2 regions of the Psychrobacillus sp. FSL W7-1493 genome follow, and region 1 is predicted to be linked to the other one. Evidence: predicted binding sites of a transcription regulator. Region 1 holds the regulator's gene; the other holds the start of a gene.

What was found. Region 1 encodes LexA, which represses DNA repair genes until DNA is damaged. Its sites were predicted from a motif close to CGAACATATGTTCG; they were not measured.
Region 2: uvrB (excinuclease ABC subunit UvrB) is a predicted target of LexA. The motif match lies at 3,723-3,736, and genes of this name have one in related genera.

Annotation. Positions count from the first base shown of each region.
Region 1 covers NZ_JBBOSB010000001.1:2,352,448-2,368,578, reverse strand. Annotated here, with positions in the region: gene MKX96_RS12000 (N-acetylmuramoyl-L-alanine amidase family protein) at 1-382, shown strand, start outside; gene MKX96_RS11995 (hypothetical protein) at 440-1,123, opposite strand; gene MKX96_RS11990 (hypothetical protein) at 1,448-1,684, shown strand; gene MKX96_RS11985 (hypothetical protein) at 1,769-2,365, opposite strand; gene MKX96_RS11980 (hypothetical protein) at 2,866-3,453, opposite strand; gene MKX96_RS11975 (DinB family protein) at 3,628-4,077, opposite strand; gene lexA (transcriptional repressor LexA) at 4,330-4,950, opposite strand; gene yneA (cell division suppressor protein YneA) at 5,124-5,435, shown strand; gene MKX96_RS11960 (YneB family resolvase-like protein) at 5,432-6,079, shown strand; gene MKX96_RS11955 (DUF896 domain-containing protein) at 6,145-6,378, shown strand; gene tkt (transketolase) at 6,465-8,465, shown strand; gene MKX96_RS11945 (YneF family protein) at 8,615-8,836, shown strand; gene MKX96_RS11940 (hypothetical protein) at 9,044-9,577, shown strand; gene MKX96_RS11935 (NUDIX hydrolase N-terminal domain-containing protein) at 9,761-9,880, opposite strand; gene MKX96_RS11930 (alpha/beta hydrolase) at 10,121-11,080, opposite strand; gene MKX96_RS11925 (hydroxymethylglutaryl-CoA lyase) at 11,090-11,986, opposite strand; gene MKX96_RS11920 (acetyl-CoA C-acetyltransferase) at 12,097-13,281, shown strand; gene MKX96_RS11915 (YqkE family protein) at 13,297-13,560, shown strand; gene MKX96_RS11910 (helix-turn-helix transcriptional regulator) at 13,810-14,016, shown strand; gene MKX96_RS11905 (hypothetical protein) at 14,013-14,495, shown strand; gene MKX96_RS11900 (hypothetical protein) at 14,959-16,131, shown strand, end outside.
Region 2 covers NZ_JBBOSB010000001.1:1,091,563-1,107,693, forward strand. Annotated here, with positions in the region: gene MKX96_RS05510 (enoyl-CoA hydratase-related protein) at 1-482, opposite strand, end outside; gene MKX96_RS05515 (EAL and HDOD domain-containing protein) at 632-1,864, shown strand; gene MKX96_RS05520 (hypothetical protein) at 1,987-2,340, shown strand; gene MKX96_RS05525 (competence protein ComK) at 2,341-2,883, opposite strand; gene MKX96_RS05530 (IDEAL domain-containing protein) at 3,064-3,294, shown strand; gene uvrB (excinuclease ABC subunit UvrB) at 3,802-5,784, shown strand; gene uvrA (excinuclease ABC subunit UvrA) at 5,791-8,661, shown strand; gene MKX96_RS05545 (DUF4097 family beta strand repeat-containing protein) at 8,762-9,883, shown strand; gene catA (type A chloramphenicol O-acetyltransferase) at 9,948-10,598, opposite strand; gene MKX96_RS05555 (hypothetical protein) at 10,836-11,048, opposite strand; gene MKX96_RS05560 (peptidylprolyl isomerase) at 11,160-11,528, opposite strand; gene MKX96_RS05565 (N-acetylmuramoyl-L-alanine amidase) at 11,723-12,286, opposite strand; gene hprK (HPr(Ser) kinase/phosphatase) at 12,404-13,333, shown strand; gene lgt (prolipoprotein diacylglyceryl transferase) at 13,362-14,171, shown strand; gene MKX96_RS05580 (nucleoside recognition domain-containing protein) at 14,195-15,133, shown strand; gene ppaX (pyrophosphatase PpaX) at 15,130-15,786, shown strand; gene MKX96_RS05590 (acyltransferase) at 15,783-16,131, shown strand, end outside.

The sequences.
Region 1 (16,131 bases):
TCAAACGAATATTCACTCTGAAATATTGAAGCTTGTTAATTTTTCGGATAGAGGAAAGAAAACAGCTAATTTCCATGTCCTACGTGAATCGAATATGCCTTCGATTCTTACAGAAAACGGGTTTATTGATAATGCCAACGATGCAGCTAAGCTCAAGACTTCCTCTTTCATTGAATCTTTAGCTAGAGGTCATGTAAATGGTATCGTAAAGTCCTTTGGGCTTCCTAAAAAGGCTACAGCTGTTTATCACACGGTTGTAAGCGGAGACACTGTCTATGGACTTAGCCAAAGATACGGTAGTACAGTTCTGCAGATAAAAGATTGGAATGGTCTAGACTCCAATTATACGATTTATGTTGGTCAAGTATTAAGAGTAAAATAAGAAGGATGCATCAAAAAGAAAAAGCGCGGGGTATATTTACTCCACGCTTTTCTTCCTCTACTTTGTATTAATGGTTACACCTTGCAGCTTCAAATACTGACCATCTGAAACAGTTAAATAAGTATCAGCTTGTACATTTTCATTCGTTACGATATCTTCCAGCTGATGAGAGCTGCTCTTAGATACTTCGTAATAACCTAATTCAGAATCTGTACCTAAAGTGATCTTATATTCTCCTGCAGGGAGATCTTTTCCAATCTTATACATACCATCCGTGTAGACATTGTCTTCTGGAATAACTGAAGGTGCCTGGTCTACCGCATACATTTCTCCATCCTGGAATTTAAAATATTCCCCATCTTTAAGAGTCACATAGGAATTTGCACCCTTACTTAAGTTATCGTTGAAAATAATACTTTCCAATGCTCCGGAGCTATCTTTAGAGCTCTCGATATACGTGTAGCCTTTTGCAAACACTATATATTCTCCAGCTGGAATATCGGTCCCAACCTTGTAAGTCCCCGATTTAATCTTCCCGTCATCCTTCTTTTTGGTTTCCTCCTTTTCCTCTGTAGGTTTGTCAGAGGTAGTGGTATCATCCGTTTTGTTTGTAGTTTGATCGGTTGCGGTATCATTTTTAGCGTCTTCATCTCCGCCACCTGTAGTTAATACAATGATTATAATAATGACGATTACCCAGAACCACCACTTTTTATAAAACGGCTTTTTTGACTTTCCCATATATTTCTCCACCAATCATAAGAAAAGATTTGTTTAAACATTAAGAGGTTGCCCAATAATGTTATTTTTTATGAGTTATGATAGAGATTTAATTACTAAAAAAGGAAAGATAAAGGAGTTCATTGTTAGAAAGGAGAATAGTGTATGAAGACGTGGCGAGAATAAAATTATTTTGGTGATTTTTTTACAGGGGATATATGAAGTGTCTACTTCTATAGATTAGGGGAGAAAGATACATTCCACTATAAATATTATGCGTAATAGATATTGCAGCAGGTAGTGTAAAAGGTTTATCAGGAATGCGACAAATGAAGAGATACATTGATGTTAGAAAAAATAAGAGTAACCTTGTTGGTATGTGCAATTGTATTTGGAGTTTTAGATTTACTAACCGAACTGAATTTATTACCTTTTATGGCGTTGTTCATAGGTGCAAATTGTTTTCTATTAGGGTTAAACGATTTAAAAAAAGTGAACAAAGTATTTATGGGTTATACATTTATGATGATCTCTTTGATACTAGTTTTAATGGCTATAATCAGTTTATTTAAACCTTATTAAACTAAGTTTGTACTATATTAAAAAATGAGCTTGGCAAAATGTTTACCAGCCCATTTTTTATATTCTTTCTTTATTATAGCTATATTAATCTATTCCATATTCCTTGATGAGTGTCTCCATTTTTCTGCCGAACTCACGATCCAATTTTCGTACTTCATTTAAAATTTCATTTGCCTTTGTAATTTTATCTGGGTCGTTGGCATCCATGCCGGCTGCAACCTCACTAAATGCAATGTGCTGCTTGCTAATGGCATCTATTAGTAACTCATGGGTAGCTGCAATATCATCATTAGGGGGAATGATTGCTTCTATGTTTTCTAGTACAAACATATTTTGCGGCAGTATTTCTTCATAAATGGCAGTAGCAAATGTATAGCTATCGATTTCACCATTTGATGCACCCATTCTAAGTTCATCCCACTGTACCGCTAAGTCAGATACCTGCATATAAGCGTCTCGTACATCATCAACATAATACTGTATCAATTCCTTGTCGGCTGTCACAACTTCTGTTTTTTCTTCTTCCTTCGTAACTTCTTTTTCTACTTTAGTTTCAGACTCTTCTTCCTTTTTGACGACTTCCACCGTTTCCTTCTCGGGCTTTGCTTCCTTTGAAGATGGAGAACAGGCAGTCACTCCTAGAATAAGGGAAGTTAACCCTATCATGAACCATTTCTTCATTTTATTAACCCCTTCCTGTAATTGGAAAGTACTATATTTTTAGTACACGGATCTTTCATACATCTTTTAAACGGGCTAACAAATGCGATACCAGTGAAGGACATACTAAGACCTTCCTAAGCTGATTTCTTTTTATTTTCGATGAATAAAAAATCACTTACTTAATATATTCAGATGAAAAAATGAAGTCACTGCTATTTGGTTAATGATCGCTTGTAAAATAGCTTTTGTGTGTTGGTAATAGGGTGTTTTAAGGGGATATAAAAATATAAATAGCATAATCCTGATTAAACGCTAACATTTACAAATAAGTGATTGTAGCAGCAGGTCACGACACCAGGATGATGGCTTAACCTAAACAACTGAAAGCGTCTGTCAGAAGTTATATTCACTCAGATGTTTTGAAATAGGGAAGGAGGGTCTTGGAAATAAAAAAAGATGGACATGAATATATCATGCCATCTTAATGTCTTTTGGTGTATATGTGATTTTTTTACAAATCAATCTATATTATATTCAAGTAGTAAATTCTCCATCTCTCTTCCAAATTCGCGATCAAGTTTTCTTACCTCACTCAAAATTTCGTTCGCCTTAGTCATTTTATTGGAATCGTATGTGTCCATAGCAGTAGCAACCTCACTAAATGCTATATGCTGTTTATTGATTGCGTCTATGAAAAGTTCATGGGTACGAGCAATTTCATCATTCGGAGGGACTATTGCTTCAATTACTTCAATAATAGCCATGTTTTGGGGTAACAAATCTGTTCTGATTACTTCAGCGAATTCTGGAGGAGTTACCTCTCCTGTGGAGGAGCCTATTCTTAGAGCATCCCACTGAGCTCCTAAATTAGTAGTCTCCATATAAATTTCCCTAACTTCCGTGACATACGTTTCAACAGCTTCTCGATCTTTAAAATTTTCAGGTACTTTAGTAGATACCATTTCTGCCTCTGTTTTACTAGCTTTAAGTTCTATTGGTCGTTTTTCCTTGTCAGCTATTGGGGGAGTAACCTCTTCATTTGAATTACAGGCAACTAAGTAAATAGTGCACGAAAGTAAAAATAATAATTTTAGTCCTTTCCTCATATTTTCTCTCCTTTTCTTATTTAGGTTGTAACACACATATATGGAAGGTTTTTCTTGAACTATAAAACTTTACCCTTCGTCGCAAAAAGAAAAACCAAAAAAGGAGAAAATTGTATAAAATAAATGAAAAATAGAGTATTTAATATTTTTTAGTAGAAATGTATGTAATAGTTGTTAGAATAATGGTTTTTCAAATTGGTTCAGATGGGCAATCACAGCTAGTTGACCAATATGGTAGGCCTCGTGACCATACACATGCTGAAATACCCAACCAATTGTCGGAACTGATGGAGGGATCCACCCGTCAGAAAATGATGGCACGTCTATAAGCTGGTCAAATTGTAAAACATCCAAAGAGTTAAGAATAAAATCAGTTTCCATTCTGATTTCCTCGTAAGCTGTTAAGATTTCTCGAGGTGGTGAATAAGCATCAACAGTAACTTTAGGTTTCTTTTTAAAAGCTATTTCATTGATCCAGAAATCCTCACTTGTGGCTATATGAGATACTACCCAGGCTACATTATTAGAGTAATTAGGGTGAACTTTCACCCAATTTTCAACAGACAAATTTTTAAGGTAAGGTATTAAGGTTTTTCGAAAATCGTTACGATAAGGAAATTGCAATTTGAATCTTCCTTTCCACGGTTAGTAGATTATGATTCTCTTTTGTTAAGTTCTTTCATAAAAAGACGAGGGGGAAGTGTAGACTTAAGGTGTAAAAGCAAGATAAGAAATTATTAGTAAAAACAAAACCCCCTCACATATAAATGTGAAGGGGTTTTTCGATGATCTAAACAGAAATGTCCACTTTCTAGTTTAGATATGATATCGGCTCTACGTAATCATACTATGATACGGAAATAAGTCAAGAGATTATTAGTGGATATGTCGGTAAACTCCAACTACTTTTCCTAAAATCGAAACTTGGTTCACAATAATAGGGTCCATAGTCGAGTTTTCTGGTTGTAATCTAAAATATGTTTTTTCTTTAAAGAACCGTTTCACAGTAGCTTCGTCGTCCTCAGTCATTGCAACTACAATATCCCCATTATTAGCAGATTGTTGTTGTTTAACCACAACATAATCTCCATTCAAGATTCCAGCTTCAATCATACTGTCACCCATAATTTCTAACATGAATAGATGGTCGTCCGATGTACCAAACGTTTCAGGTAAAGGAAAAAATTCTTCAACATTTTCAATAGCTGTTATAGGCATACCGGCAGTAACTTTACCAACCAAAGGAACATGCACAACACCCTGTCTTTCCACAGAAACTTCCAAACCGTCCAATATTTCAATAGCGCGTGGTTTTGTAGGATCTCTCCGAATTAACCCTTTACTCTCTAATCTTGCTAAGTGACCATGCACTGTAGAGCTTGAGGCAAGTCCAACAGCCTCGCCAATTTCACGTACGGAAGGTGGATAGCCTTTTTTACGAACCTCTTCTTTTATAAAAGCTAAAATATCTTCCTGTCTTTTCGACGCTTTCTTCAATGAGTTCACCTCTTTTAGTAATAAATTACCTACTATATTAATACTTGTTAATAGTATAACAGTGTCCTATACAATATGCAAACATAGGTTCTAAAATATGTTGACAAAAACAAATGTTCGCATTAGTATTAAAATATAGATACGAACAAACATTCTTATTTGGAGGTTTTAACATGAATTGGGTAAAAAACAATTATTTTTTAGCGTTATTTTTAGGACTTAATCTAATTTTCATAACAACTATGGCTATTACACATACAATCTCGGCAGAAAAAGATTACGAAATTCATATAGAACAAGGAGATTCCCTTTGGGGACTTGCTAGTGAATATGGAGTAAAAGATTCAAAAGAAGACTGGATAAGTAAAGTTATCGAAATGAATAATTTATATGATACCTCTATTAAACCAGGAGATGTTATAGTAATTCCAAAGGTAAGTGAGAACTATCACTTAAATTATGGAACAGAGGTAGCAGGAGAATGAAATCAGTTATTTATTGTCGGGTAAGTACAGACAAGTCTACTCAAGAAACTTCACTAGAGAGACAAGAAGAAGAGTTAATAGATTTTGCAACAAAACAAGGTTATGAGGTTTCTCAAGTATTCTTAGACCAGCATAGTGGGTACGATGTGGAGAGAGATGGCCTACTAGAAATGCTTAATTATGTGAAGGAAAATGATATTAAAGCTGTATTTGTCCAAGATGAAACTAGAATCGGCAGAGGAAATGGGAGAATGGCAGTCCTTCATATGCTGCAGAAAACGAATACTACCGTATTTACATTGCAAGATAAAGGGATATTAAACCTTAATGAAATGGATTCTATGCTTTTAGAAATTCTTGCCCTAGTTGAGGAGTATCAACGCAAAATTCACAACGCCAAAATTAAACGTGGGATGAAACGAGCAATCTCGCAAGGTTATAAGCCAGAAAAGAATTTAAAAACTCGAGGGAATCCTGAAGGAAGAGATCGTATAGATATACCGGTTGATGAAATAGTCCGGTTAAGAAATGCAGGACTAACTTATGAGGAAATTACATCTACTCTCAAAGGGTTAGGATTTCATATAAGTAAAGCTACCGTACATAGAAGATATATTGAATATAAAGAAGCACACGAAGAGTAAAGACTTGCACTTCGTGTGTTTTTTTCATACCTTTATATAAGAGATAGCTGAAAGGATGAAATTAAATGTTAAGTAAAGAAAAATTAGCACGTATAAACGAGCTGTCAAAGAAATCTAAGTCTAGTGGATTATCTATTGAAGAGGCAAAAGAACAAAGTGCACTACGCAAAGAATATTTGGAAACATTTAGAGCGACGATGAGAGATACAATTGAACATGTGAAAGTTATTGACCCTTCTGGAAATGATGTAACGCCAGAAAAGGTCCAGCAAGCAAAAAAGGGTAAATTTCTGAATTAACTAATCATTTTAGAAACCTTGATAATACAGAGATTGTTGTCTACACTAATAATATAGAAAAAAATTTGTTCGAGAGGATGTCATTCATGTCATTACAATCAGATTTATTAGCAATTACGACTATACGTACTCTTTCTATCGATGCAATCGATAAAGCAAACTCTGGTCACCCTGGTCTTCCAATGGGGGCTGCACCAATGGCTTATACGTTATGGACAAAACATTTACGCCACAATCCGAGCAACCCTAATTGGTTTAACCGCGACCGTTTTGTTTTATCTGCTGGTCATGGCTCTATGCTGTTATACAGCTTGCTACATCTTGGCGGATATGATCTTCCAATGGAAGAGATTAAAAACTTCAGACAGTGGAACTCTAAAACTCCCGGACATCCAGAATTCCGCCACACTGCTGGGGTAGAAGCAACTACTGGTCCATTAGGACAAGGAATTGGTATGGCTGTAGGTATGGCAATGGCCGAGGCTCATTTAGCTGCCACTTATAATAAAGAAGGACACTCTGTTGTTGATCACTATACGTACGCGTTATGTGGCGATGGGGATTTAATGGAAGGTGTAGCTGCTGAAGCTATTTCACTAGCAGGCCACTTGAAGTTAGATAAATTAATCGTATTGTATGATAGTAATGATATTTCATTAGATGGAGATTTACATAAATCTTTCTCTGAAAATATAGCTAAGCGTTTTGAATCTTATGGATGGAATCATATATACGTAGAAGATGGAAATGACATCGAAGCTATTTCTGCTGCTATCGATAAAGCTAAATCACAAAATGATAAGCCAACTATTATCGAAGTTAAAACAGTCATTGGATTTGGTTCACCAAACCGATCAGGTAAAGCAGATGCGCATGGTATGCCACTTGGAAAAGAAGAATCTCTTTTAGCTAAAGCAGAGTACAAATGGTTATTTGAGGAAGATTTCTATGTTCCAGAGGAAGTATACGAGACTTTCAAGGAAGCTGCAGAACGTCAAGGCGTTCAAGAAGAAGCATCTTGGAATGATAAATTTGCAGCATATGAAAAAGAATTCCCAGAATTAGCAGCAACTTTAAATCAAGCGATTAAAGGAGAAATGCCTGCAAACTTTGCAGATGCTCTTAAATCATATGAAGAAGGTTCTTCACAGGCAAGTCGTGCTGCTTCAGGAGAAGCAATTAACGCAATTGCTCAGAATCTACCTTCATTCTTTGGAGGAAGTGCTGACTTAGCTGGTTCTAACAAAACTACTATTAAAAATGCTGGCGATTTCTCTGCTGAAAACTATGCAGGTAAAAACATCTGGTTTGGAGTACGTGAATTTGCAATGGGAGCTGCACTTAACGGTATGGCATTACATGGTGGTCTTCATGTATTTGGCGGTACATTCTTCGTATTTAGTGATTATGTTCGACCAGCAATTCGTCTATCTGCCTTAATGGGATTACCAGTTACTTATGTATTTACACATGACAGTATTGCAGTAGGAGAAGATGGTCCAACTCATGAGCCAGTTGAGCACTTAGCATCACTAAGAGCGATGCCAGGTCTATCAGTTATACGACCAGCTGATTCAAACGAAACTGCTGAAGCATGGAAGCTAGCTGTTTCTTCTAAAGATCAACCGACTGTATTAGTTCTATCACGTCAAAATCTACCAACACTAAAAGGTTCTGTGGAACAAGCAAGTGAGGGAGTTGCAAAAGGTGCTTATGTCGTTTCTCCAGCAGAAAATGCAGAAGGTATCTTATTAGCAACTGGTTCAGAGGTTGGGCTAGCAGTAGAAGCTCAAAAAGCTTTAGCGGATGAAGGAATCCAAGTTTCTGTAGTTTCTATGCCTTCATGGGATAGATTTGAAAAACAAGATGCTGCATATAAAAATGCAGTACTACCTTCTAATTTAACAAAACGTCTTGCGATTGAGATGGGATCTTCTCTTGGTTGGCATCGTTATGTTGGATTCGAAGGGGACGTAATTGCAATCGATACATTCGGTGCAAGTGCTCCTGGTGAAATCGTTATGAAAGAATACGGATTTAATGTAGAAAATGTTGTTTCTAAAATGAAAAACTTACTACAAAAATAATATTCTTATGTGCAATTCGAATACTTGGTCTTAAAAGTATTCGAATTGCTATTTTTTAAAAGAAATTATATAGAATGCCTAGCCAATTTATAGTATAATTTCAATTGGTGTCTTGTACACGTAGAGAAGTTGGTAAAGGAGGAAAAACATTGGATACTTGGATATGGGTTGTTATAGTAATTGTCGCTTTAATCGGTGGTGTTGTAATTGGATTTTTTGCAGCACGTCAATATATGATGAAATATTTGAAAGAAAATCCACCAATCAACGAACAAATGCTACGTATGATGATGGCACAGATGGGTCGTAAACCATCCGAAAAACAAGTGAAACAAATGATGAACCAAATGAATAAAATGCAAAATAAATAATAAAGCCACTTAGCAAAGTGCTTTCTGACTATAGACAACTCATTTATATTTGAGTTGTCTATAGTCTTTTTTTATGAACAATCCGGCCAAATTATAGAATAATTATGTAGTTGAAACTTAATATTGCTTAAATCGTAATAAGTATTAGAGTGAGGGATATAAAAAATGTATAACCATGAATAAGCCACTGAGAAAGGTGAGATACAAATGAAACAATATCAATTCAATGATGTGTTATACATGAAAAAAAAGAATGCTATTCAAGTGGAAAACAGGGAGAAAGAGAGTGTTGGAACCATTGAAGAAGCAGATATTTCAAGATGTGAAAAGGGAAGTGTAGTGTCATTTACTGCTCACAAGGGATCCGAAATTAAGATCGGGATTAAAAAACGAAATATCAAAAACTTTCTTGTTGCTACATACATCATTGAAACAGAAGAGAAGACCTATTTTTTGAAAGATAAGCAAGGGAATAGCCTACTCTACTTTTGTGTTTTAGGAAATATTGATGAACAAGACATACGAATTGAGGAAAATTGGAGCAACGAGATAGAAGTGAAAATAAATCAAATTCATATCGCTACTATTAAACCAAATGAATTCACGCTTAAAACAACTATACTCACTGAGGACCACATTTGCGAATCATCTTTACTTTTTGCTGTTATTATTTTGATGTACTTTATGTATAAAATTTATAAGAATGAATCCGAATCTATTGAAAATATATTTTTGGATTAATATAGGTACAACTAGGTACTCAAGTATAATCTTAAAGTCTTAATATAGAAGCATTCAATTGGATTCATTGAATTTTAGGATTAGTCGATTGTTTTTGTATTTTCTACTAGTAAAGGTGTTACTCTGCGTATCGAGTAATGTCGAACGATATTTACAAATCCAATAATGCTTTTCTTAATTTCGCTAATTCGAAGTACTCTGCATCATTTCATACCTTTCAATATCATACGGATTATGTGTATATTCTATCCCGAACTGAGCTGTCGAGCGAACATGTTCTAATAACTTTAATTTATTTTCCATATATAATCCTCGCCTTATTAATGCAAAATCCCCAATTGATATAACTCCTTTTATTACATTATTAAATTGGAATATTTTTTTATACTATCTAAAAACCAAATGGAAATGATTTCTAAGCTTCTAGCGGACGTTTTCCATGAAATGAGCGTTAAGATCATCATGTTCAATGTCCAGCTACATTAAAAGAAGATGACCCAAGTATTAAAGGTCATCTTCTTTATCTGTTAGAAAAATTTAGAATCAGTTATTCGTAAAAGTTTGTATCGGATTCTCTTCTCCTAGCAGGTCATATTGCTTTAAGAAATCAGAGACGATTTCCTCATATTCCTTGCTATTCTCATTAAACGATTTAGCATGAGCCCCAATATCAAATAGCTTTAACATCTTTGGACCTCTTTTCTTTTCATATAAGTCCTCAGTCATTTTCGGTAGTATAAAATCGTCCTCCAGGCTATGAATAAATAGGACAGGCTTTTCAATTTTGTCTACTACATCAATGGGGGATACTAAATTCAGGGTGTACCCATCTCGAAACTTTAAGAAAAAATTTGCAAATCGGATTGCTAAGCTTGAACGAAGAGGGGTTGTTTGAGTCATAATGTGATACACTTGCTCTTCAAAGTTGGAAAATGCACAATCGGAGATATAGAAATCTGCATCATCCACAATGGAACCAGCATAGAGAAGGGTGGTGGCTGCGCCCATGGATTCTCCATGTATACCAATAACTGCATTTTCACCTGCCCTTTCTCTAACGGCTTCCACAATAGCCTGTAAATCCATTTTTTCATAATAACCGAAGCTTGTCGTTTTTCCACCAGAATCCCCATGTCTACGGTGGTCATATACAACACTATTAAATCCCAGTCGTTCAAACATCCTAACAAATCTAAGTGAATTGATCTTGTTCTCTGTAACGCCATGACAAATAATAACGTAGTTACTCGTTTCTAATGGCTCGATGAAAATCGCTTTAAGTGAGTATCCGTTTTTAGAGGGGATCCATCGCTCTAATTTATTTACTGCTGTATACCAAGCTTCATCAAATCGTTTGGATGTAAGCTCCCGGTTATAAATAAAATCATCTTCTTTTTTCTTCATATACATAAGTTTGTTTGTAAGAAAAAAGCCGAATATAGTAGCAACAGCAGAAATAATACTTGTAAAAATACTCGTCCAAACAATTACTCTTTTTCTCAAGGTCAACACCTACTTGCTTTTAAATAGTTTATACATACCTGTTTCAATTGGTCTGGACACATAAGGAGAAATTATGTCGACAGCGTTTAATAATTCATCTATGTCGATATTAGTGGTAATATCCATTTTATGTAGCATATTCACGACATCCTCAGTTGCTACATTGCCTGTTGCACCCGGTGCAAAAGGACACCCCCCTAAACCACCAGCCGAAGTATCGAATCGAGATACACCTGCTTGTAACGCTGCAAATATATTGGCAATACCCATTTTGCGAGTATCATGAAAATGGGCAGTAATTAATGTATGAGGAAACACATTTATTAACGTATGGAAAAGTGCGTAGCTTTCTTTTGGATTCGCCATTCCAATAGTGTCCGCCACGCTAAGCTCTTGTACACCCCATGACACAAATTCCTTACATAGTTCAGTTACTTTTTCCGGATCGACTGCACCCTCAAAAGGACAATAAAAAGCAGTGGAAATACATGCACGGACAAAATATCCGTCTTCTATTAATTTTTCTACAAGAGGCTTTAATTCATTCATACTTTCTCTAGTAGTTTTGTTAATATTTTTTTTATTAAAGCTATCTGAAACGCCAACAAAAACAGCGACACTTTTAGCTCCATTTTCCAATGCTAGGTCTATTCCTTTTTTGTTTGGTGTTAGTACAAATTGTCTACCCACTTTTTTCGCATTTGTAACAATTTCTTTTGCATCACTCATTTGTGGTACCCATTTAGGTGACACAAAGGAGCTTAGTTCCATTTCCTCTACCCCAGCTTGTTGAAGTTGCTCGATAAATAACAGCTTTACATCAGTTGGTACTACATTTTTTTCATTTTGTAGACCATCCCGTGGACCTACCTCGATAATTGTCACTTTTTTTGGTAAACTATACATATTCATCCCTCCCTCTTTTATTGTAAAGAAAGGTTGGTTGAACAAGCAAATTTTAAAATTTTTGTTTCATAGTTTTATTGAAAATAGGGGATATGAAGGAGGAAATTCACGTGACAAATGAAGTTGTAATCGTAAGTGCAGTTAGAACTGCTATTGGTTCTTTTCAAGGCGCACTAAAGGATGTTCCGGCAACAAAGCTTGGAGCAATTGTAATTGATAAGGCTTTAGAAAAAGCTGGAGTTTCTAAGGAATCAGTGGATGAAGTAATCATGGGGAATGTGCTTCAGGCTGGTCTTGGACAAAACCCTGCTAGACAGGCTTCTATACAAGCAGGTTTACCACAATCCGTTTCGGCTTTAACCATAAATAAAGTATGTGGTTCAGGTCTTAAAGCAATACATTTGGCAACACAAGCGATTATTGCTGGAGATGCAGATATAGTTGTTGCTGGTGGTATGGAGAATATGAGTCAAGCTCCATATCTATTAAAAAATGCTAGAGAAGGGTTCCGAATGGGCGATCAAAAAGTAGTAGACAGTATGGTTTCTGATGGTCTATGGTGTGCTTTTAACGATTACCATATGGGAATAACAGCAGAAAATCTTTGTGACCGCTATGACATTTCACGTGAGGAGCAGGACAAATTTTCTGCTCGGTCTCAAGCAAGAGCAGCAGAAGCTGTAGAGACTGGCAAGTTTAAGGATGAAATAGTTCCTGTTGAGATTCCTCAAAGAAAAGGCGAGCCTGTTATCTTTGATAAGGATGAATATCCGAAAAAAGGGTCAACAGAGGAAAAGCTAGCTGGTTTGCGTCCTGCTTTTAAAAAGGACGGTTCAGTCACGGCTGGAAATGCTTCGGGTATTAACGACGGCGCAGCAGCTGTTGTCGTAATGTCCAAACAAAAGGCTGAGGAACTAGGCTTAAAACCATTAGCTACAATTCTTGCTAATGCATCTGCTGGAGTAGATCCAAGCGTGATGGGAATTGGACCTGTGGAAGCAGTGAAAAAAGTGTTGAATAAATCAAAACTATCCTTAAGTGAAATCGAGCTAATTGAAGCAAATGAAGCTTTTGCTGCTCAATCTATAGCAGTAGATAGAGAGCTTGCCTTCAATCATGATATACTAAATGTAAATGGTGGAGCAATTGCTTTAGGTCATCCAATCGGTGCAAGTGGTGCTCGAATTTTCGTTACTTTACTTCATGAAATGGAGAAAAGAGATGCTAAAACGGGGCTTGCGACACTTTGCATAGGTGGAGGACAAGGAGTAGCCACTATTGTGAAACGCTCATAAAGTAGGTGAATAATATTGGCTAAGAAGAAACAAAAAAGACAGCAACAGCCTAACTTTAAATCTTCAGCTGTAAAAGAAGATGGGAATTCTCTTTCAGATCAGCTTTCTATGGATGTGCTTGCTAAGTTAAAAGAAACTAAGAAGCAATTAGTAACAGCTGAGCAAGAGAAGGAAGAAGAAAGACAGGCACAGCTTGCTTTTGAAAAGAAACAAAAAGAAAAAAACAAATCCTTCGAAGAATTGCTCGATGAGTATGGCTTTGGTGGTTCTAAGTTCTAAAAAAAATGAATGGCCCCTAGAATTTTGCGGACAGCAAAATTTTAGGGGCTATTTTTGAATCATAATGAGTGAAAATTTATAACGATACTGACCAGGTAATTTACTTCAGAGGACTAAAGTTATTTAACTTATGAACTAGAAATTGATTATATGAACTTATATTTATCTCCACTTTAATGTAAGAAATACTTTACTTTATGTCTGGTTTACTTTACATTAAAAGTAATTAACAAGCAGCGGAGGTAATAAATGGAGATAAAGAATCGATTAAAAGAACTGAGAGCAAGGTCCAACCTTACGCAAAAGGACTTATCAGAAAAAGTAGGTGTAACACGTCAGACTATTGTCTCGCTGGAGAAAGGAACCTATGTGCCATCGCTGTTACTCGCGATGAATATAGCGGAAGTGTTTCAGGAGCCAATTGAAAAAATCTTTTTCAAGGGGGATGGCAAATGAAGATTGTTCTATTTGAAAGTATCAGCAAAATCATTATTATAGGGGTGCTTGCATTTGCAATGGGGTTTGCTTATGAAAACATCTGGTTGATGGATGAATTTGATAGAGGGTTGTCAAACGGTGAAGTTATAAACGTGGAAGTAAAATTTAGTTGGTGGCCATTTATCCTCAGTATTTTATTAATGATACTTCAATCAATTCTGTCTCTAAGATTGAAGTCAAAAAAAAGGGCAGACATCCTTTTGAAGTTTGGAGAATTTCAAGATGGAGATGAACGGGAGCTGAGCATCACCAATAAAGCATCCAGAGCTTCTCATGTTGCTTTTACATTGAGTGCAATTACTGCAATGTTGATTATGGTTCTTTCTACAAATTACATTTATCTACATCCTGCATTTCCTATCTATTTATTTGCAGGAACAATAGTTGCTTCCAGCATAGCTTATGCTATAGCATGGTGCGTTGAATATTATAAGTGAATGAGGTTGAGAGAAAAATAAATTAAAGAACCGTGAAATCTGTAGCTTGATTTCACGGTTTATTTATTTAAGAAGCCAGCTGATTCTTGTAAGACAATCTTTTTGTTCGTAGAGAAGGTTGCGACTCCTAGCGCGTGGGAGAGACTACAGGCTAAGGCCACGTGCCCCCAGGAAAGCGTCCACCGTAGCGGAGAACTACTGGGTTCGAATTTCTTCTCTATTATGAACTTTCAATTAAGCAAAAAATACAGCATTAAAATCTATTAAGCTTGGAGATATATTTCTAAGCTCTTTTTTCTGTTCCTTTTTAAAACCATCTGTAGCTAACGTCATCCTACGACTATAAAAGTTTATAAAATTTTCAAATAACTAATTGATAAAAATACCCAGTTATACTATGATTATCATAACAATATTATAGACAGGTAATATACATGTCTTTTTATAGAGGAGTGACCGTTAAATGAGGATGGCAAAAGTGGGGATTCTTTTAGATAGAGAGGAAACCGAAAAACAGTGGAAGAAAGGGGAAAATGTATTTGACCGCTATTTGGAAGAGATTCTTGATCATGTAAGACTGCCTTATAAAAAAATAGATTCAATCGAGGAGCTTGACTCCTTTGATTTAATGATGGTGGCTTGTTGCCCTAATACAGAAGCTGCTAAAACTAAAATTTTAGATTATGTAGAAAATGGAGGTACAGTAATTTCATATGGCGATCTTCATTGTCTAAAAGAAAGGTTAGGCTTCAGTTCCCATTCTATTCCTGCTATAGGCTATGCAGAGCTTTCTTCTTTTCTTAACCAGTCAACGTCTCTTCGTTATTTACACGCGGATCCATGGGTCTATTTTGGAGATCAGTTAGAGATCCAACAATTTGGAGCGTTACTAGAGGGCAATGGAGATGCCCTTCTTCAAATTAAATATGGAAAAGGGACCATTGAACGCTGGGCCGTCTCTATTCCCCAAACAATTGTAGGCTTACAGCAAGGTACTGCTCCTATAACAGAAGACGGAGTTCCTGCTCCCGACGGAAGTGCAAACTTGGATGAGGAGATATTAAAGGCGGACGACGGCTTTATGCTCGATTGGGACCTAGACCGAACGGTTACTGAAACAGGTATGCCTTATTTTCCCCATCCGTATGCTGATTTATGGAGAGAAGCGTTAATAGAGCATTTGGTAAAGTGTGCTCTCGATAAAAATCTTACGCTTCCTTTCATTGATTATTGGCCAGCAGGAGTAGAACATGTTGCTTTAATCTCTCATGATAGTGACTTGAACGTGGACGAATCAGCACAAATAACGTTAGATACCCTAAAGGAAGAAGGCGTGCAATCGACTTGGTGTATGATTGTGCCTGGATATAATCCTTCTATTTACAATCAAATCAAGGCAGATGGGCATGAGCTAGCTCTACACTATAATGCATTAGAATCAGATAATGGAATTTGGTCAGAAAGTGCCTTTCATGCACAGCTTACTTGGTTGCAGCAGACAGTGGGTATAGAACAAGTGACGTCCAATAAAAATCACTATACGAGGTTTGAAGGCTGGGGAGAATTTTTTACTTGGTGTGAGAAATATGGAATACAGGCTGATCAATCGAGAGGTCCTAGCAAAAGAGGAAACATA
Region 2 (16,131 bases), 1.3 Mb from region 1:
AAGATTAACTCTAAAGCTTTGGATTCCCCAATGAGGCGAGGTAAACGTTGTGTTCCTCCAGCGCCCGGGATAATCGCGAGGCTTGTTTCGGTTAGTCCTAATTGTATATCGTCTGCTGCAATACGGAAATCACATGCAAGCGCTAGCTCGGTCCCACCACCAAATGCATATCCATTTAACATGGCAATCGTTGGCTGAGGTAAGCTTTCGATTAAAGAGAATACTTCACCTATTTTATATATATTACGTTTGACTCTTTGTTCAGTTAACGTTCTGCGTTCTTTCAAATCTGCTCCGACACTAAACGATTTTTCCCCAGATCCAGTAAAGATTACTACTCTAATGTCCGGATTGATACGGATAGATTCTGCAATTTCTCCTAGTTCACATAACATTTCATAGTTGAAAGCGTTCAAAGCTGTAGGTCGGTTTAATGTGACAATTCCAATATTCCCCTGTTGTTCATAAGTAATAGTTTCCATTATATCTCCCCCTAATACGCTAAAGTTCTTCACTATTAACATATCATTTTATGATAATCCTGTCATCAAAGGAAAAAATAGGTCGTTTTTCATCCTTATCTTTGATACAATAGTATCAATTACATTTCTTAAGAACATGAGGAAATTAAATGGAGATTTTTATTGCAAGGCAGCCAATTTTTAATATGAACGAGTCATTATATGGATATGAATTGCTTTATAGGAATAATGAAGACAATTCTTTCCCTGACGTGGATGCGGATATGGCAACAATTGATGTGCTGACACATTCATTTTTGACCATAGGGATAAATGAAATTGCAGGCGATAAGCTATGCTTTATTAATTTCACTGAAAACCTTCTGGATAAGGCGGTACTAAAAAAGTTCCCCTCTAACAGGATAGTGGTAGAGATATTAGAAAATATTACGATAACTCCCCGTCTTATTAAACAAATTAGACAAATAAAAGCAATGGGCTTTCTTCTTGCATTGGATGATTTTGTTTTAAAACAAAATGTTCACTATTACGATGAACTGTTTAGCTTAGTTAGCTTTATTAAGATAGACTTTCTTGCCACTACAGTGGAAGAGAGGAAATCGATAGAGAAAATTGTCCAAACCAACTATCCCAACATTGTACTGCTAGCTGAAAAGGTTGAAACACGAGCAGATTTTTACGAAGCTAAATCTGCCGGCTATAAATTGTTCCAAGGGTACTTCTTTGCTAAGCCTGAAATTATTAAGGCTACAGTTATACCTGCTAACGTAGTGCAATACATTAGACTGATCAATCTTTTACGCAAGGAAGAAGCCTCTATGGATGAAATTGCGTTAGAAATAGAGAGAGACGTTTCCTTGACCTTTAAAGTGTTAAAAATGGTCAATTCTCCAGTTGCTCGACCACGTTCCAAGGTTCGCTCGATTAAACAGGGTGTTTTAATGTTAGGGCTGGAGGAAATCAATCATTGGCTTCATGTCTTGTTACTGCGAGAGGTACATCAAAACTACAAAGGGGATGGACTAGCTATTGTAGAATCATCCTTATTTAGAGCGAAATTTTGTGAGCTACTTGCTAAACAAAAAAACCTGACGAATTCCTCTGAATATTTATTAGTAGGCATGTTCTCTCTAATGGACACCATCTTACATAAGAAGATGGATCAGCTAGTCAAAGAGTTACCTCTTTCTGATGATGTAGCGGCTACTTTGGTTGGGTCCAACACTGAGATGACGCCTTTCTTAGATTTAACTATTGCCTATGATGAGGTACGTTGGAACGATATGCTCGAAGGAGCTAATAATCTAGAAATAGATTTTCCAAGTCTTAATAATTTTTATAAGGAAGCTCGCAAGTGGGCAACTGACATAGTATCACAATGATTTAACTGCCATTCATTAGATTGGCAGTTTTTTGATTGAAGTTCTTTTCTTTCCATTGCATTTTCTTTTAAAAGTTGTAAAATATAAGAACAAATGTTCTTTTAAAAGAAAGGTGAATGAAGATGCCCTTAATACCAGAAGAGGCAATTCCATATTTCGAAAAAATGATTTATCTTCCCATGGTATTTACCATCTTGGAAAAGGATCGAACCATTATTGAAAAAGCCCCATTCAAATTAAACAGACCTTATTTGACTCTCGTAGAAGGAGCAGCGAAGCAAGTTCAAAAAGAGCTAAAAGACACACATGTCTATATGAGAAGGCATAGTATGAAAGTGATTAGAGGAGAAGGAGATGATATGTTCACAGAGTACGTGTTTTTTCACGGAGGGTACGAGGAGCACCGTCGTTATCTGAACGTCCGTCTTCGTAACCGCGTAGAAGAACTGCTTTCTATGTACTTAACCATTACCTAATCAGTTGCGAATGTTTTTACGCATAGATGCTTGTCTAGAGGTGGCATATCCGTTGTTTAAAAGATGGCTCATTCGTTTCAGGAATTGGGTGCTTAATATGTTGGCATACGCCACTTGACGATTCATAGTGTTAGGCGAAACAGGAACATCAATGGTATCCCCATTAGAAAGGACAACGGTAGATCCCTTTTTATTTGGGTAAAAAGTTTCGATGGCCTGATAGGAAAACCATATATTTAAATCTGATTTTGGAGAAAGAACAGGAATCCATATACAAGGGGATCCAAAGTCATGAGCTAGTATGATTGGTAGCTTAAAATAGTTGCCAATCGTTTCACGGGAAAGGTTTACTGCGTGTTGAAAGGAAGAACCGTAGAAGGAGCAGGAATAACGAACGATTTCGTATGGCTTTTTACTTACCATGGAGGTTTCACCAGAAAAATTAGTAACTTTCGTGTAAACTTTGTTATTTACTACAGAAGGTTGAAGTAACGCGGTTTCGAAGGAGATAAGATGGGATTTATTTTCAATTTTATTAGTCAGAAGATTTCACTCCTTAGTATATTATAATTTAAATTATAGTTAATTTTGGAAATAAATCAAGCTAATGTATCTAAAATTCAAAAAATACTTCTATTTACTGTATAATCTAAATTTTCTCAAAATGATTGCAACTAGCCTTAAGCTTTTATATAATATAAAAAAGGCATCGGGGTGATTGAAATGGACAAACAATATTCATATACAGATTTTATGAAAGCAATGGGACAAACAGGGAAAGAAAGCTCTGCAGAAAAGTTGTTAAACGAGATTTATCTTGATATGTTTTTAAATGTTGTCCACCGAGAGCAGAGAAGTTTTCGGCTAATGGGTTTAATTGACGAGGCATTGGATCGCAAGGATAGAGAAGCATTTAACGAGTACACGAACGTGTTACTTCATCTGAAAAATTAAAGTTGCTTATGGGCCGGGAATTCGTGAGGAATTAATAGTTAATATATGTTTAGGATGGGGCTAGGATAATCTAATCTCGTGCCCCCAAAAAGTGAGATTGCGACATGCAATTTCACTTTTTGCATTTAATTTGGGTAAATGTCTTTCTAAAACAATAGTTCGGAGCGAAGGCTACAAACTAAAGGAAGAACAACGGCTATTAAGAAAATATAAAAAGCAGTTCAAATTTTACACTGAGTGAAATTTGAACTGCTTTTAGTTTTGATAAAAAGTCTATTCTTTTCATATTAAAAAACTAACATTCTTATATTTATGCAAGATAAAATGTAGCTTTTTCTGTAAAAGAGGGTAGTAATAGATAGAAAGAGATATTTATCATTAAATCGTTGATATGACAAAGGTTGAACCTACTCTGAAAATTTATTTTAAAAACGTATGTTCGTTTTAATAGTGTTAGAAAAATGATTATGTTAAACTAAATTTAATAAGCACACGGGAGGCATACATATGGAACAAATTTATGATTTACAATCTCCGTATGAGCCAGCAGGGGATCAAATAGAAGCAATAAAAGAGCTAGTAAAAGGAGTAAATGAGGGCAAAAAGCATCAAACATTACTAGGGGCCACAGGTACTGGTAAAACCTTTACTATTTCGAACGTAATCCAACAAATTAATAAGCCAACCCTTGTCATGGCCCATAACAAGACACTCGCAGGACAGCTTTATAGTGAGTTCAAGGAATTCTTTCCTAACAATGCAGTAGAATACTTTGTCAGCTATTATGACTATTTTCAACCAGAGGCATATGTGCCACAAACGGATACTTATATTGAAAAAGATTCTAGTATTAATGAAGAAATTGATAAATTGCGACATTCAGCCACTTCCTCATTATTTGAGCGTAAGGATGTCATTATTATTGCTTCTGTTTCCTGTATTTATGGACTCGGAAATCCAGAAGAATATAAAGAAATGGTCGTGTCACTAAGAGTTGGCATGGAAATCGATCGGAACCAACTGTTAAGAAAATTAGTGGATGTGCAATATGAACGAAACGATATTAATTTTACTCGTGGAACATTTCGAGTCCGTGGAGATGTAGTGGAAATTTTCCCTGCCTCTCGTGATGAGAGATGTCTAAGGGTAGAATTTTTTGGTGATGAAATAGATCGGATTCGAGAAGTGGATGCGTTAACAGGAGAAATATTGGGTGAACGGGATCATGTAGCTATTTTCCCAGCCTCCCACTTCGTAACACGAGAAGAAAAGATGAAAATAGCCATAAATAATATTCGTCAGGAATTAGAGGAGCAGCTTACTATTCTTCGCAGCGAGGATAAATTGTTAGAAGCTCAAAGACTGGAGCAGCGAACGAATTATGATTTAGAAATGATGGAGGAAATGGGCTTCTGTTCGGGCATCGAAAACTATTCACGTCACTTGACGTTAAGAGAAGCTGGAGCAACCCCATACACTTTATTAGACTATTTTCCGAAGGATTTCTTATTGGTAGTAGATGAAAGCCACGTTTCATTACCACAGGTTAGAGGAATGTTTAATGGAGACCAGGCGCGAAAGTCTGTGTTAGTAAATCACGGTTTCCGATTACCTTCTGCATTAGATAACCGACCGCTCACTTTCCAAGAGTTTGAGGGACATATCAATCAGGCCATCTTTGTATCCGCAACTCCGGGACCATACGAATTAGAGCATACACCAGAAATGGTCGAGCAGATTATCCGACCTACGGGATTATTAGATCCTATTATTACAGTGAAGCCGATTGAAGGACAAATAGATGATTTGATTAATGAAATATATGAACGATCTGCTAAGAATGAACGAGTCTTAATAACAACTTTAACAAAGAAAATGTCCGAGGATTTAACTGATTACTTAAAGGAAATTGGTATAAAAGTACAATATCTGCACTCAGAGATAAAAACATTAGAGCGAATTGAGATTATTCGAGAGCTTCGTTTAGGAACGTATGATGTCCTGATAGGTATTAACCTATTGCGAGAAGGATTAGACTTACCAGAGGTTTCACTGGTCGCTATTTTGGATGCGGATAAAGAAGGCTTCCTACGTTCAGAGCGTTCATTAATACAAACTATTGGGCGAGCTGCCCGAAACTCTAACGGTGAAGTTATTATGTATGCCGATAAAATGACAGATTCTATGATAAAGGCCATTAGTGAAACGAAGCGTCGTCGTACCATTCAAATGGAATATAACGAAAAGCATGGCATCACACCTAAAACAATTGAGAAGAAAATTAGAGAAGTAATAAGAGCCTCTCAAGTGGCGGAAGACGAAGAAAGCTATGTACAGCAATTAACTAGCGGAAAAGTCTTAACGAAGGAAGAAAAGGGTAAACTATTAGACAAACTCGAAAAAGAGATGAAAGATGCTGCAAAAGCGCTTAACTTTGAACGAGCTGCAGAATTACGTGACGCAATTCTAGAGCTCAAGCTGGAAGGATGATGATTGGTGAAAAACCAAGAAATTAATATTCAAGGTGCTCGAACAAATAATTTAAAAGATATAAGTATTAAAATACCAAGAGATAAGCTTGTCGTAATGACAGGTTTATCTGGTTCTGGTAAGTCTTCTTTAGCTTTTGATACGATCTATGCGGAAGGGCAAAGACGTTATGTCGAATCCTTGTCGGCCTATGCAAGACAATTTCTAGGCCAAATGGACAAGCCAGATGTGGATTCTATAGAAGGCCTGTCACCTGCTATTTCGATTGACCAAAAGACAACAAGTAAGAACCCAAGATCTACGGTAGCAACAGTTACTGAAATTTACGATTACATGAGATTGCTATACGCTCGGGTTGGTAAACCGATTTGCCCGAAGCATGGAATAGAGATATCCTCACAAACAATTGAGCAAATGGTTGATAGACTCGTTGAATATCCGGAAAGAACAAAAATGCAAATTCTTGCCCCGATTGTTTCAGGACGTAAGGGAACTCATGTGAAATTGCTAGAGGACATGAAAAAGCAAGGATACGTACGTGTTCGCATTAATGGAGATTTAATAGACTTAGATGACGATATAACTTTAGACAAAAATAAGAAGCATAATATTGAAGTAGTAATCGACCGAATTGTTATAAAGGAAGGGATTGCTGCTCGAATAAGTGATTCCTTAGAATCTGCATTAAGACTTGGAGATGGACGAGTTTTAATAGATGTGATGGAGCAAGAGGAACTACTATTTAGCGAGCATCATGCATGTCCCATTTGTGGATTTTCTATTGGCGAGTTAGAGCCAAGAATGTTTTCATTTAACAGCCCTTTTGGTGCATGTAGCGATTGTGATGGACTAGGTGCTAAATTGGAGGTTGACCCAGATTTAGTTGTGCCAGATAAGAGCTTAACTTTAGAAGAAGGTGCAATTGTTGCATGGCAGCCAACAAGTTCTCAATACTATCCTAAGCTACTAGAAGCAGTGTGCAAGCATTACAAAATAAAAATGAATGTACCAGTCGAAAAGTTACCAATTGATCAATGGAACAAAATTATGTACGGTTCGGGTAAGGACAAAATTCGTTTCCGTTACCAAAATGAATACGGCCAAATGCGAGATAATCAAATTCAATTTGAAGGCGTGCTTGCAAACATAGAAAGACGTTATAGAGATACATCTTCCAACTACACACGTGAACAAATGGAAAAGTATATGGCAGAGCATGACTGTCCTACTTGTAAGGGGTATCGTTTAAAAGAAGAAACAATGGCAGTAAAAGTGGATTCTATGCATATCGGTCAAGTATCTGAGTTTTCCATAGAAGAAGCATATAAGTTCTTTAAGGAATTAAAGCTATCAGAGAAGGATATGCAAATAGCTCGACTAGTGCTAAGAGAAATTGATGAACGTCTGAGCTTCCTTGATAATGTAGGGTTAAATTATTTGACGCTTAATCGTGCATCTGGAACTTTATCTGGGGGAGAGGCTCAACGAATTCGATTAGCAACTCAAATAGGATCAAGACTTACTGGTGTACTTTATATTCTGGATGAGCCCTCTATTGGTCTTCACCAAAGGGACAATGATCGCTTAGTTGCAACGCTTAAGGATATGCGAGATATAGGAAATACGTTAATCGTAGTTGAGCACGATGAGGACACGATGATGGCAGCAGACTATTTAATCGATGTGGGACCAGGTGCTGGTGTCCACGGTGGGGAAATTGTTGCAGCTGGAACTCCAGAGGAAGTAATGAAAGATAGTAATTCACTAACTGGACAATACTTGAGTGGTAAAAAGTATATTCCGCTACCTATTGAACGAAGAAAGCCAGATGGACGTTATATCAAGATTAAAGGAGCGACTGAAAATAACCTGAAGAATGTGAGTGTCGATATCCCGTTAGGAGTATTTACAGCGGTCACAGGGGTATCCGGATCAGGAAAAAGTACACTGGTGAATGAGATTCTTTATAAATCATTGGCACACCAAATTAATCGGGCTAGAACGAAGCCGGGTGCACATAAAACAATAGAAGGAATTGAAATGCTTGATAAGGTAATTGAAATCGATCAGTCTCCTATTGGGCGTACTCCTCGTTCGAATCCTGCAACTTATACAGGGGTATTTGACGATATAAGAGATCTTTTTGCCTCGACAAACGAGGCGAAAATTCGAGGATATAAAAAAGGTCGCTTTAGCTTTAATATAAAAGGCGGCCGTTGTGAAGCCTGTCGCGGAGACGGTATTATCAAAATAGAGATGCACTTTTTACCAGATGTCTATGTACCTTGTGAGGTTTGTCATGGAAAACGATACAACCGTGAAACACTTGAAGTATTGTATAAAGGAAAAAGTATTGCAGACATTTTGAAGATGACTGTTGAGGATGCTTTGGCATTCTTTGAAAATCATCCGAAAATAAGTCGCAAGATCCAAACTATCTTTGACGTTGGGCTTGGATATATGGAGCTGGGACAGCCTGCTACAACTCTTTCAGGTGGAGAAGCACAACGAGTAAAGCTGGCATCAGAGCTGCATAAGCGTTCTAACGGTAAGTCATTTTATATTCTAGACGAACCAACTACTGGATTACATGTAGATGATATTGCGAGACTGCTTGGCGTTTTACAACGCTTAGTTGAAAATGGAGACACAGTTTTAGTGATTGAGCATAACCTAGATGTGATTAAGACGGCAGATCACTTAATCGATTTGGGACCTGAGGGTGGAGACAAGGGCGGAACCATTTTAGCGACAGGGACACCCGAGAAAATTGCAGAAGCAAAAGGCTCTTATACTGGAAACTATTTAAAGCCTATTTTAGAGCGAGATCGTAAAAGAATGGAAGAAGGCATTAATAAAGCAACAACAAAAAGCTAAAGCCTAAAAAACGTAAGTGAAACCTTTTGACTCACAGAACGTATAACTAGTAGGAAGATATTTGTAATATACTTTTAAATTTATGAGGAGGCCTTTAACTATGCAAGAAGAACGTAAACGTATTTTGGATATGGTTGAAAACGGCACGATTACTGCACAGGAAGCACTGGCACTTTTAGAAGAGCTAGGTAAGCAAGCAACAATTGTAACTCCCCAAGTAAATACTCAAAAGTTTGAAGAAGAGAAAAAAACAGAGCAAGTCAAACAAGGTAGCGCAGATTTTATCGAGGACTTAAAACGTGATTTTACGATGGTAGGAGATCGTTTCATGCAGTTCATGCAGGGGACTGTAGATAAAATGAAGGATTTCGAGTTTGAAATGAAATTCAATGATCCTGTTACTTTTGAAGAGAAGTTTGTAAAACAAGATGTGCAATTTGACGATATCTCGATTAACCTTACAAATGGTAAAGTGAACATCTTTCCATCGGAGGAGCCATTTGCTCATGCTACGGTGAAAGTCAAATCCTTTAAAAATTCTACAGAGGATGAGGCAAGAAAGAGATTCCAAGAAGAGTTTATATTTACTACTGAAGGAAACAAACTACGCGTATATAGCGATATGAAAACTATTTCCGTACAAGTAGCTTTGTTTGTTCCAGAAAAAGAGTATAACCATATTTCTGCTCGTTTGTTTAACGGTGATTTTGTAGCACAAAATCTAGAGGCTAATACATTCAAGATTAAAACAACAAATGGTAAGGTTGAATTAGAAAACAGTAAGTTCCATCGTGCAGATATAGAAACAGTAAATGGCTCTGTTCAGCTTCAACATGTCGAAGGTGACACAGTAGAAGTAGAAACAATGAATGGTCGCATTTATGTAGATGGTAAACTGAAGGAAATTGAAGGTTCATCCGTTAGTGGACATGTTATTTTAACAACGAAAGACAAAGAAGCTCGTAAAATTGAAGGGACAGCTGTAGCTGGCACGGTAGAAATCTATGTGCCTAAAGATATTTCCTTAAAAGGTGAGACTACTACTCAGCTAGGTCGTATCGATGTACAGCTTACAGATGTAACTCAATTAAACCAGTCAGAGCAAGTGCTCAATAAACGTGTTGCTTTCACAAAGGTTGTTGACTCTGAAAAAGAACCGTTAAGAATATATGGAGACGCTAAAACAGGATCCGTAGTAGTAAGATATACAACAGAAGCATAAAAAAGAAAGACCAAATCGATTAGGATTTGGTCTTTCTTATTGGATTCATTTTTACTATTAATCTTTAAGGCAGCCAATCATGACAATTATTAGCTAATTTCTGTAACTCCTCAAAAAATAGACTTGCGTGGTATCCATCGCAAACTGCATGATGAATTTGTAGGGTAATAGGCAACAATGTTTGATCGTTCTGGTGAAAATATTTTCCACCTGTAATTATAGGTAATAAATAGTCGTTGTCATTATTCATATTAAGGTTAAAACCAGTAAAAGAAACCCATGGAATACTTGATATATTAAAATTGTTTGTTGGTACATTATCTTTTGATTCCAGTTTTTTAACATTCGTATATTGCTGTATATCCTCTTGGCAGCTCTTATAAAAGGCACTAAATTCATTAGAAAACACAGTCCATATGCTTGAGAATGTCTTGCTATCCTGATGGAAAATTGTATAACTTGGAATCATTTCATTCCAGTATCCCAAGATTCCCTCCTCATTAAAGCTAAATCTAAATTCTTTATGCGAATTTACTGTACGGGTGACTATGTAAATAAATGCGGGATATAATTTAAATCCCTTATTCTGAAGCTGTGTTAGTAATGCTGTGATGTTAATATTTGTTGTTATGCTAAAAGTACATTGTTGACTAATAAAATGATCAAAGTATTCTTTTCTCTCCCAATTCTCTCTATCAATTATATTAAATTTCATTTAATTAACCTCCTATACAATGTGTGTTTTTTAGAAGGTTAATTGGTCTGCTTTCGCCAACACCCTCACCTCTTAAAGGAAATTAACTAAAGATATTCTTTCACTAAACTACAGGAAATTAATCCTTTTAGGGTTAAAGTCACGAAGATATGAGACAACTTTCAAAGCACAGATTTTCTACTGGCAAGCTCTATATCAAGGGACATTAGTCCAATAATATCTTTAGGAACCCCAATATTATTTAGAGCTTCTTATAACCTTAAAGGACAGACTCGATAATATAAACGACATAGCTATTAGTACCGGAGTTACAACAAAAATGGTTAATAGATCGGTTTGAACATTCCAGGGCACAAAAGCATTCCAAAATAAGCCCATAAGTCTCCAAAGTGTGGTGAAAATAAATATGGTAAATACAAAATAGATAATCTTTGCTACTACTTGATTCAACTTTTCTAACCCCCCTTTGGTAAGAATGATTACTATAATAGGAATTCAAAATACAGGGATTAATAGCTGAATACCCTAAATGGCATGGAAAAACTAAAATAAATATTCGATTTAGTCAATTGTTACATTATCAAAAGGTATTGATTCACCATTCACTGTTACATCTAACACATCATGCTTCGGGTCTGATGTAAAATAATAGGTATGCTGCTTAACAACATCCCCCAGATTAGTGACATTGAACTGTATAGTGACCATGTTTCCTTGTATATCTAAATCTGACTCAACATTTCCGCTTGAATGAAAAACAATATATTTACCCTCTGCATCATTGGTGATGGATTGAAGGGTTAAGCTGGAGTCCACTTTGTCTTGCACATGATCCGGAACCCTTTCAACTTCACTAAAGCTCAATGTGGATGAACTACAAGCAGCTAAAGTCAAGCTGACTAAAAATCCTAATACAAATAGTTTCTTCAAACCTTTCACTCCCTCTGTCTTTTAATTATATACGACTTAAGTAAATATAGGTTCCATGTATAGATAAATTTTCCATATGATAAATCGATAATCTCTATTGTTAGAAACCACCTAACAATAGAGGGAGAATTTCAAAATATGCATTTCTGATCGGCACTTAGGCTGAACAAAAAAGAGGTATAGGGAGCACCCCCCTATACCTCTTCTAATTGAAACTTTTTAACCCAAAGTTTTATGCCTGTTGCAATTCCACTGGCACATTTTAGACGGTAATCATCCGTTTGCAGTAATCTTGCTTCCTCCTGGTTGGTCATGAACCCACATTCTACTAGAACAGCTGGCATGTTCGTATCCCGTAAAACAGCTAGATCCTTCTTTTTAACCCCACGGTTTTTCCTTTCCGCAGAGGTGCAGATAGATTCTTGAATATGTTTGGCAAGTATGACAGAATCGGCAGAAGGCTTTGTGTAAGTGAAGGTTTCTATACCGCTAGCATCGTTCCAGTTAGAGCCGTATGCATTTGCATGGATAGAGATAAATGCTTGCACTTTTAATTTGTTTGCTAGGGCGGTTCGTTCTCGTAGAGGTACATCTTTTTCGTCAGAGTGACTAAAAATTACTATTATTCCGAAGCGATCTAGCTCCTTCTTTATTAATCTCGTGACTGTGCTGTTAAACTCATATTCCTTCATCTTTCCATCTGGCGTTCTTTTTCCTGCGGTGTTAGGGCCATGACCTGCATCTAAAATAATCTTCATTAAACTTCCTCCTTTTAATTAATAAATAGGTAGAGAAAAGATAAATGGATACTAATTAAATGTTTATTCATGCTAAAATAAGAACTAAGTTTATCAGAGGTTAAAGGAGTGGGAAATGTGTCTCATGTGACGAGTAAAGATATACAAGAGAAATTTAATTTGTCCTTAGTTAGCGGACAAGAGGGTATTGGACGACACATTTCTATCAGTGATATTTCAAGACCTGGTATAGAAATGGCTGGTTACTTTATGCACTATCCTTCCGATCGAATTCAGCTATTGGGGAAAACAGAGGTTTCTTTTTTTGAATTACTAAAGCCGAAAGAGAGAACGGATCGGATGACGAAGCTTTGTGCACAGGACACACCAGTTATTATTGTTGCCCATGGCATGGAAGTTCCTAATGAGTTAATTATAGCATCTAACGAGAAATCAGTCCCTGTTCTCACTACTAGTATGCCGACCACCAGATTCTCTAGCTTGCTGACAAATTATTTGGAGAGTATGCTAGCTCCGACTACTGCCGTCCATGGAGTATTGGTCGATATTTACGGAGTCGGCGTATTAATAACAGGTAAAAGTGGTGTAGGTAAGAGTGAAACAGCACTTGAATTAGTGAAGAGGGGCCACCGGTTAGTCGCAGATGATTGCGTTGAAATTAGGCAAGAGGGCGAGGACACTTTAGTAGGAAGTGCTCCAAAATTAATAGAGCATCTTTTGGAAATTCGTGGATTAGGTATAATAGATATTATGACGTTGTTTGGCGCTAGTGCCATTCGCAGCTATAAGCGAATTACTCTTGTGATTGAGCTAGAAATCTGGGATGAAAAGAAAAGCTATGACAGACTAGGGCTCGAGGAAGAGAAGATGGAGATTATCAATACCGCAGTGACTAAACTCACAGTGCCAGTCCGTCCTGGACGAAACTTAGCAGTTATCATCGAGGTTGCTGCTATGAATCACCGATTGAAAAGAATGGGTGTAAATGCAGCGGAGGATTTTGCAAAGCGGTTAGATGATGTAATAAGCCAAAATGGAGAATTTTAAATGATGTACATAGTGGAAAGGAGCTTTTATGAATATTCTACAAGCAATTGACCCGGTCGCTTTTTCCTTAGGGCCGCTAGAAGTAAGATGGTACGGAATAATTATTGCGTTTGGAATTGTGCTTGCTTTTATAGTCGGGCAGCGAGAAATGGTGAAAAGAGGGTTTCATCCAGATTATTTAACTGATTTACTACTTTGGGCTGTTCCGATTGCTATCATTAGTGCGCGTATTTACTATGTAATTTTTAAATGGGATATATATAGTCAGCACCCGGAGAATATTATTAAAATATGGGAGGGTGGAATAGCGATCCACGGTGCGTTAATCGGATCGTTCTTAACTGCTTACTTCTTTACGAAAAAAAGAAAGAGCTCATTTTGGAAGGTCACGGACATATTAGCTCCAAGTATTTTAATCGGCCAGCTAGTCGGTCGTTGGGGTAACTTTATGAACCAGGAGGCACATGGAGGAGAGGTAACAAGAACCTTCTTAGAAAATTTATTCCTTCCTAATTGGATCATAGAGCAAATGTATATCGACGGAAAATATTATCACCCAACGTTCCTTTATGAGTCCGTTTGGAACCTGATTGGTGTCATTATTCTATTGCTACTTCGTAAGGTGAACCTTCGCCGTGGAGAGATGTTCCTCTTCTATTTAACGTGGTATTCGGTGGGACGTTTCTTTATCGAGGGAATGCGTACGGATAGTCTTTATTTAATAGGAGATTTGCGTACTGCACAAGTAGTATCACTTGTGACGATTGCAGTCGCAATTATTATATTTATTTATAGAAGAAAAATGGTTAAGCCAGTTGTGCGTTATCAAGATAAGTAAGAAAGATGGGATTGGGTATGGAAATGGGAACTCTTAAAAGGGGATTGTCCGCTGGTTTAAAGACAACATGGACGTTAAGCAAGGTTATCTTTCCAATTACATTAATCGTTGTTATTTTGCAATATACACCTGTATTACCGTGGATTATACAATTTATAGAACCATTTATGGGCTTGATTGGCTTGCGAGGGGAAGCGGCTATTCCTCTTGTTTTAGGGAATGCATTAAATTTGTATGCAGGTATAGCAGGAATTTTGTCATTAGAGTTAACTGTAAAAGAAGTATTTATATTAGCAACGATGTTATCGTTCTCCCACAATATTTTCATTGAAACAGGAGTTGCACTAAAGGTTGGAGTGAAGCTGTGGGTCGTATTACTCGTCCGTTTTGGGCTCGCTATCGTTTCTGCCGTTATTATTAACCTAGTGTGGCAAGGCGGAGGCGAAGTGGCTAAGTATGGAGTAGTTAAAGCTACGCAAAGTGTACCAGATGGCTGGCTTGAGATCATATTACTTGGTCTTCAAAAGGCTACCTTTGGTGTGTTGCAGCTTGCGCTGATTGTCATCCCACTAATGGTGATTATTCAATTCTTAAAAGACCGAAACTATTTACAAAAGTTTTCAGAGAAGCTGGCGCCATTCACAAAAGTAATTGGGGTGCAGCCAAATGCATCTATGACTCTAGTTGCTGGTCTTGTTATTGGTTTAGCTTATGGAGCTGGAGTAATGATACAGGCAGTTCAGGAGGACGGCGTTAGTAAGAAGGATGCAACATTAGCCTTTATCTTCCTAGTAGCCTGTCATGCGGTCGTGGAGGATACGTTAATCTTTGTTCCCTTAGGGATTCCAATTTTACCGCTCTTGCTCATTCGATTAATCACGGCTTTTGTCTTGACGATTATTGTCGCTTATATTTGGCGTAAATCAGAACAGAAAAAAACCAAGGAAGTGCTTACGACATGAACGAAGTAACATACAAGGCTTTGCTTTTTGATTTTGATGGCACGTTATTAGATACCAATGAGCTCATTATTGAAAGTTATTTACATATTTTAGGAGATAAATTTCCTGGGAAATATGATCGAGACTCAGTCATTCCTTTCTTAGGACCGTCCCTTCAGGAAACCTGTGAAGCGATCGATCCTACGCAAACTGATTCGCTCATTTTGTCATACAGAGAATGGAACTTGGAGCATCATGACCAAATGGTTGCACCATTCGATGGAGTTGTCGAAACGCTTCATAAATTAAAGAATGACGGCTATAAGCTAGCAATCGTTTCGACTAAAAGAAGAGAAATGATTGCTAGAGGACTTCAGCTAATGGGGTGTCAGTCATTATTTGACACGATTGTTGGATTGGAAGATGTTTCTCGTACAAAGCCAGATCCAGAACCAATATTACTTGCTTTAGAACATTTGAATGTCTCAAAAGAGGATGCCCTTATGATAGGAGATAATTTTCATGATATAGTGGGTGGACAAAATGCTGGAGTGGATACTGCTGGGGTCGCTTGGTCTATAAAAGGTGAGGATTTCTTGTCAACATACAATCCAACGTACATGCTCCATCATATAAATGACTTACTTTCTATTAAAAAAGGACAGCTTCTATGAGGAAAACCGAGAGATTTCCTGTAAAAGGTGCGAATTCCCTTTGGCATGTATACGATACTGTTCCGTTTTGGAAGGTCATTAAAAACTTTATTTTTATTCAAGCTGCGAGATATTCACCTTTCTTAAGCTGGAAAAACTTTTTTTATCGTACCTTTCTACGTATGGAGGTCGGCAAAGAAACCTCCTTTGCTTTAATGGTCATGGTCGACGTGATGTTCCCAGAAAGGATTAAAGTGGGGGACAATACGATTATTGGCTATAACACAACGATTTTAGCACATGAATATTTAATCGATGAATACCGAATTGGTGATGTTATTATCGGAGACCGTGTTTTAATAGGTG